One region of the Alteribacillus sp. JSM 102045 genome, then DNA from elsewhere that is predicted to be linked to it. Evidence: a T-box and tRNA genes for the amino acid it is inferred to sense, from the RefSeq annotation. Region 1 holds a T-box; the other holds one or more tRNA genes.
The links. The T-box of region 1 lies ahead of metG (methionine--tRNA ligase). A T-box ahead of a tRNA ligase gene usually reads a tRNA of that ligase, here a tRNA-Met.

Region 1 (3,417 bases):
TAGTTTACAAAAAAGCATTTTCGACAAAAAAAGAAGCTATGCAGGCTGAATATCTGATGAAAAAGATGAAACGAAAAGAAAAAGAATCATTGGCAAAGAAACAAAAAGGGTGTGGCGAAGGTAGTTAGTTTAATGGTATATCTAGAAGGAAGGACAAGCTTTGTGCAAAATTAACGAAAACACTTTCGCTTCCCTTTGCATTTTTGACAGATAGGGTGAAATAGATGAAGCTGCAAAAAAGTTTTCAAAAGAATGACTCAGGTGTCTTATACTTAGTTCCTACTCCTATCGGTAATTTAGAGGATATGACCTTTCGAGCAGTAAGAATATTAAAAGAAGTAGATCTTATCTTTGCAGAAGATACAAGACAGACTCGAAAGCTTCTTTCCCATTTTGAGATTTCTTCTCCTCTAGATAGTTATCACGAATATAATAAAGAAAATAAAGGAGAGAAATTATTAGCAATTTTACAAAATGGAAAGTCTGCTGCACTTGTTAGCGATGCAGGAATGCCCCTCGTTTCTGATCCTGGCAGAGAAGCAGTCCAGCAATGTATAGAAGCAGGTTTTCATGTCATCTCCCTCCCTGGCGCAAACGCTGCCACTACAGCCTTAACAGTATCCGGTCTTGGAGGGGGCCCCTTTTATTTTCACGGTTTTCTGCCGCGGAAAAAAAAGGAACGAGAAGATATATTAGAAGAGCTTACTTATATTAGTGCTCCCCTTATTTTTTACGAATCCCCTTATCGTTTAAAAGAAACGATGGAACATTTAGAGAAAAAATGGGGAAATCGAAAGGCTGTTTTAGCCAGGGAATTAACTAAGAAGTTTGAAGAACTGTGGAGAGGTACGTTAGATGAATTAAAGAACCATCTTGAGAATCATACCGTAAAAGGAGAATGCTGTTTAGTCGTAGAAGCAGGAAATACAGAAGAGAGAGTACAAAGACGCTGGTGGGAAGAATTAAGTATTTCTGAACATGTTGATTGTTATGTTCAGAAAGGTATGCCGCCTAAAGAGGCAATAAAAGCAGCGGCTAAGGAAAGAAACCTTCCTAAACGAGAAGTTTATGCTCATTATCATGATTTATAAATAAAAAGACGATTTCATTCTAGGAGAAATCGTCTTTTTTAATCTTTATGCGTTAGATTTTTTATTTACATAACCTTCGAGGTCTTTTATTATTTCTTTTGCGCCTTCAGGAGAAAGAATGATCTTACCATCAGCGAGAGCAATGTTTTCATCGGACACTTCCCCCGTTACTTGACACGTCATGTTAGGCTTGTACTTTTTTAAAACGATGCGGTCATGGTCTACATAAATTTCGAGAGCGTCCTTTTCTGCAATATCAAGAGTTCTTCTCAATTCAATTGGAATAACCACTCGGCCTAGCTCGTCCACTTTCCGTACAATACCAGTAGATTTCATAAAAGCTCCTCCTCAAATAAATATGGCTCAGGTATATGTCGTCAATTTTCGACAATTTTCTCTTTCTATGTGTACTAAGAATACCAATCTTTCCAAATCACGTCAATTCATTTAGTTTAAAAAAATGATAAACTTTGAAAATTTTTCTATATTTCTTAAATTCCTGTCATAACAGGCATTAAAAGCAAAATATTACATTTAACATACCTAAATTTAATACAAAGTACAAGTAAATTTCGATTTAATGAACAAAAGTTATACTTTTAATAGAACAATAGATGTATTTCTTCGACATAGATGCTTAGAAGTTTGTCGAATGTATGAGCTGAACCATTGATGGTAATTATATAGAAAGCGCTAGATGACCTGACTTGTCAAGCTTGACACAATAAACCTGCTTCGTTATAGTCTTAGTGAGAATTACTAGGTGAAGCCAATAATGTAATCCGATGAAGGGATGAGTAAAGGGGAAAGCTGTTTCAGAGAGCCGGATAAGCTGGGAACCGGTACAGCCAGAACTCTTGAAGATGGTCCCGGGAGGATTTTCTTTTCGAGCCCTTGAGTAAGAGAAGAACGTATTTCTGCGTTAAAGGAAGAGCGCTTTATCCTATTAAAGGCAGCGCATAAAGCTTCGTCCTTGCAAAAGGCGGAGAAAATTTGGGTGGTACCGCGTGAGTATAACTCTCGTCCCTTTGCAGGGCGGGAGTTTTTTTAATATGTATCAGTCGGCCAGCCAATGAGCTTTTCTTTCAATTGTACGATTAGCACACACATCTTAAGTTTGATTTTATAAGAAATTAAAATGAAGGAGGATTCATTATGGCAGCTGAACAAAAAAACTTTTATATTACAACACCTATTTACTACCCGAGTGACAAACTCCACATTGGACACGCATATACCACTGTAGCAGGAGATGCAATGGCCCGTTATAAACGCTTGCGCGGATATGATGTGAGATATTTAACAGGTACGGATGAACATGGTCAAAAAATTGAACGTAAAGCAAAGGAAAAAGGAGTGTCACCACAGCAGTTTGTTGATGAAGTGGTAGCTGGTATAAAAAATTTATGGGATAAATTAGACATTTCTTATGATGATTTCATAAGAACGACGGAAGAACGTCATAAAAAAGTAGTGCAGCAAATATTTGAAAAACTAAAAGAAAATGGAGACATTTACCTTGATGAATATGAAGGCTGGTATTCTGTGCCGGATGAAACCTTTTATACTGAACTTCAGCTTGAAGAGCCGGTGCATGATGAAAATGGTAAGATCATAGGCGGAAAAAGTCCGGAAAGCGGCCATCCAGTTGAATGGGTTAGAGAAAAATCTTATTTTTTTCGTATGAGTAAGTATGCTGATCGTTTACTAAAATTTTATGAAGAAAACCCTGAATTCATTCAGCCGGAATCACGTAAAAATGAAATGATTAATAATTTTATTAAGCCAGGTCTTGAGGATCTTGCGGTGTCACGAACAGCTTTCGAATGGGGAATCCCTGTAAAAAGCGACCCTGAGCATGTCGTGTATGTTTGGATTGATGCGTTGTCGAATTATATTACTGCGCTCGGATATGGAAGTGACAATGATGAAGCATACTTAAAATATTGGCCGGCCGATGTACATTTGGTTGGAAAAGAAATAGTGCGTTTTCATACGATTTACTGGCCTATTATGCTGATGGCCCTTGATCTGCCTTTACCTAAGAAAGTATTTGGTCATGGATGGCTTTTAATGAAAGACGGAAAAATGTCAAAATCAAAAGGTAATGTAGTAGACCCAATTCCGCTTATCAATCGGTACGGTCTTGATGCACTCCGTTATTATTTACTTCGCGAAGTACCTTTTGGTTCTGATGGTGTATTTACTCCAGAAGGCTTTGTGGATCGTATAAATTACGATCTTGCCAATGATTTAGGAAACCTGTTAAACCGCACCGTAGCTATGATAAATAAATACTTTGACGGAGAATTGCCGGCATATCTAA
Region 2 (3,417 bases), on a different contig from region 1:
ATTCCTTTTGTAAAATGAGTTTTTCCAGCACCCAGTTCACCATTTAACGTTAACACATCGCCGCCTTTTAAGTAACGGCCTATATTTTGAGCTATATTTATCGTTTCATCTGTAGAGGTACTTAAAAACTTCAGCTCCATCCTCTGTTCACCTGACTTTCTCCTGTACTTCAGATCCATCTAATAATTTTTGAAGTGATTATACCCTTCTTTTTGTAAAGAGATTTTTTTATCATCGTCTATTAAGGTAACAGAAGGCCGCCCTTCTGTTACACGTCCTATCTCATATATGAGCATGCCTTCACTTTTCATAGCATCCTGCAGTTTAGGCCAGTTCTTTTCATTAACCGTACCAATAAGCTCAAAATCTTCTCCCCCGTACAAAATCCACTTCCAATATCTTTCATCTGAAAACATTAGAAGTTCTTCTGCTACTGGGATCTGGTTTTTAAAAAGCTCGATCGCTGTACCACTTGCATCAGCAATTTCGAATGCTTCGCTTGCAAGACCATCACTAATATCGTTTAAAGCAATTCCTGCGTGAAGCTTCAATGCAGTACGCCCGGCTGCTACTTTCGGTATTGGTTTTTGGTGATGAGCTAATAGGACTTTTTCTGTTTCATTAAATTCGGAGAGGCGTCCTTTATTTAATAATAACTGCAGACCGGCTGCCGATCTCCCTGTGGGATTGGTAAGGAAGACATAGTCACCCGGTTTCGCATTTCGTCTAACTAACTGAGCGTCTTTTTCTACTTTCCCATAAACGATAATAGAAATCATAAGATTATGCGGAGAAGATACAGTATCTCCCCCAATCATGTCCATTTGATACTGAGCTCCTAAATCAGTCATTCCTTTATAAATACCTTTTAATTCTTTATCTGACCAGGTAGCAGGAACGGCTATCGATACCATATAAAACACAGGGATTCCTCCCATGGCAGCAATATCACTAATATTAACTGCCAATGCTTTATGGCCGATGTCCTCTGGACTCATTGTCTTTTTTTTAAAATGAATATCTTCTATCATGGTGTCCACACAAAGAAGCTGATTGTATTCCAAATCTGCAGCATAAACAGCTGCATCATCTCCAATGCCTTCTAATAGGCTGTTTTGAAAATGATACTTGGGCGTATGCTCGCGAATCCATTCAAACTCATCCTTTGGCACAGCTCTCACCCTTATACAAGTTGGTTTCTTTTAGTTTAACGTATTCGTTATAATAAATCATTGTTTGTATCTTCTTCAATGAAAAGCTTTATTATTAATTAGATTACAAAAAAAAAGCCCTTTCCCAGGCTTTATATACTATTACTTTATATAATTTGGTTGCGGGGGGAGGATTTGAACCTCCGACCTCCGGGTTATGAGCCCGACGAGCTACCAGACTGCTCTACCCCGCGGTTTGATAATATATTGTGCGGTTTCTCTTAACGCCACGTTTATTAATATACCATAGCAGTTTAGTGTATGCAACCTGAATTTATATATTTTTGTTGTTAAGATGTGACAAATATGTTACATTAAAATAAAGAATATTCAGATTTTAAAAAGGAGGGTGTTTTTATGGCCTGGAATTACTTCCGTTCGGCGCTTCTAGCAAATGTAGCGTTAATAGTAACCTTTGTATTTTTGCCGATTTTTCTTCTGACAGATAATATAAGTATTTACCAGGATTTAATAAACTATCTTAACAAATCATAGCCGCTTTTTTTGGACCAGCTTTCCTGTTTCTTTTCACATAAAAAGCAGCACACCGAGCAGAAAATGGTGTGCTGCTTTATTTTATTTATATTGCTGCCTGAGACAGAGCTTCTGAAAAACGTTCAATAATATCTTCTGGATCTTCAATGCCAACAGAGATCCTGGCCGTTCCTTCTGTTATGCCAAGTTTCTTTCTTATATTGTCAGGAACAGTTCGATGAGAAGTGTTTAACGGATAAGAAACAGTTGTTTCTACTCCTGCTAGCGTTGGTACAATTTTTATCCAGCCTAATGAGCGGAAGAACGTGTTCACGTCGTACTTCTCTCCTAAATCAATACTAACCATAGCTCCGTTTCCTTTCTCAGAAAGTTGAACTGGATAATACACAACAGAAACGTCTGTTTCTTGATCAAACCACTGAGCAAGCTTAGCAGCATTGCCAGCTTGTTTCTCCATTCTGACACTCAGAGTCTTTAATCCGCGGCAAGCCAGCCATCCTTCAAAAGGGCTTAAATTTGCACCAATATTTATCATTTTTCTCTTTGCTTTTGCAATTAAGTTTTCATGACCTGTCAGGACACCTGCGGTGACATCACTATGCCCTCCAATATATTTAGTTGCACTATGTACCGCCATATCAGCTCCTTTAAGATAAGGCTGACAAAAATAAGGAGTCGCAAATGTATTGTCGATCATAACAAGAAAATTATGTTTCTTTCCCAATTCTACCAGCACCTCTATATTTTCGACCCGAAGCAGTGGATTAGTAACAGCTTCTGCATACAAAAGTTTCGTATTTGATTGAATAGCTGCTTCAATATTTTTCACGTCTTTAAAGTCAACCACAGACACTTCAATTCCCCATTCTTGCAGTTCCTGCTGAAACAACTGATATGTGCCTCCGTAAAGATCCTGTGGGACGATAATATGTTCTCCCGGTGAAGCGGCCGAAAGCACTCCTACTAATATAGCAGACATTCCAGAAGAAGTTGCTATTCCAGCTGGAGCCCCTTCCAATTGAGCAACACCGTATCCAAGATCAACAGTATTGGGATTGCTGTACCTTGAATAAAGATGATCTTTTTCTCCTTGAAAATATTGTTCCATGTCGTCTAGATCATTAAATGAAAACGCAGAGGTTTGAAAAATAGGTTTCGTTTTGCTTTTATTTTTTTCCCCATCGTCGCGTTGAAAATGCACAGCTTTTGTATCAAAACGTCTTTTCATCGCTGATTCCACTCCTAAGTTAGCTGATTAATCTTTTTTATGATTGCATATGATCAAGGGCAAATGCCAAGCTTGCAAATTGTTTCCGTTCCTTCAAAATCAATTCATGTGCTTGTTCTATGCTTACTTTTTTAAATGTTATTTTTTGTCCTGGCAGGAGTTGTGCTGCTTTTGGAAGGTCTACTGTAATAACAGTAGCTATTCTCGTATAACCTCCTGTTGTTTGTCGGTCGGCCATTAAGATCATCGGCTGGCCATCAGAAGCCACTTGTATTGTTCCGAAAGACACCGCATCGGACAGAATATCTGCCTTTTCTACATGAGAAACATCCGGGCCGTTCAGTCTTAGTCCCATTCTATCTGATTCATTCGTGACCGTATAAGCTAATTTATAAAAGGACTGTATGGCCTCGTTTGTAAAGGTGTTGCTCTCCGGTCCTTCAATTACCCGAAGCTCTTGGGTACTTGGATAGGAAGGAATTA

Region 2: it encodes a tRNA-Met, which carries the amino acid that the T-box ahead of metG (methionine--tRNA ligase) is inferred to sense. The anticodon was not compared.

What each region holds. Positions count from the first base shown of each region.
Region 1 is NZ_JBHFQG010000023.1:46,835-50,251, reverse strand. It holds gene ACE1TI_RS14895 (GIY-YIG nuclease family protein) at 1-128, shown strand, start outside; gene rsmI (16S rRNA (cytidine(1402)-2'-O)-methyltransferase) at 225-1,091, shown strand; gene ACE1TI_RS14885 (transition state genes transcriptional regulator AbrB) at 1,137-1,427, opposite strand; T-box leader at 1,868-2,122, shown strand; gene metG (methionine--tRNA ligase) at 2,247-3,417, shown strand, end outside.
Region 2 is NZ_JBHFQG010000051.1:13,335-16,751, forward strand. It holds gene tsaE (tRNA (adenosine(37)-N6)-threonylcarbamoyltransferase complex ATPase subunit type 1 TsaE) at 1-140, opposite strand, end outside; gene thiL (thiamine-phosphate kinase) at 180-1,172, opposite strand; tRNA gene ACE1TI_RS20135 (tRNA-Met) at 1,329-1,405, opposite strand; gene ACE1TI_RS20140 (hypothetical protein) at 1,569-1,706, shown strand; gene ACE1TI_RS20145 (trans-sulfuration enzyme family protein) at 1,792-2,934, opposite strand; gene ACE1TI_RS20150 (5-oxoprolinase subunit C family protein) at 2,972-3,417, opposite strand, start outside.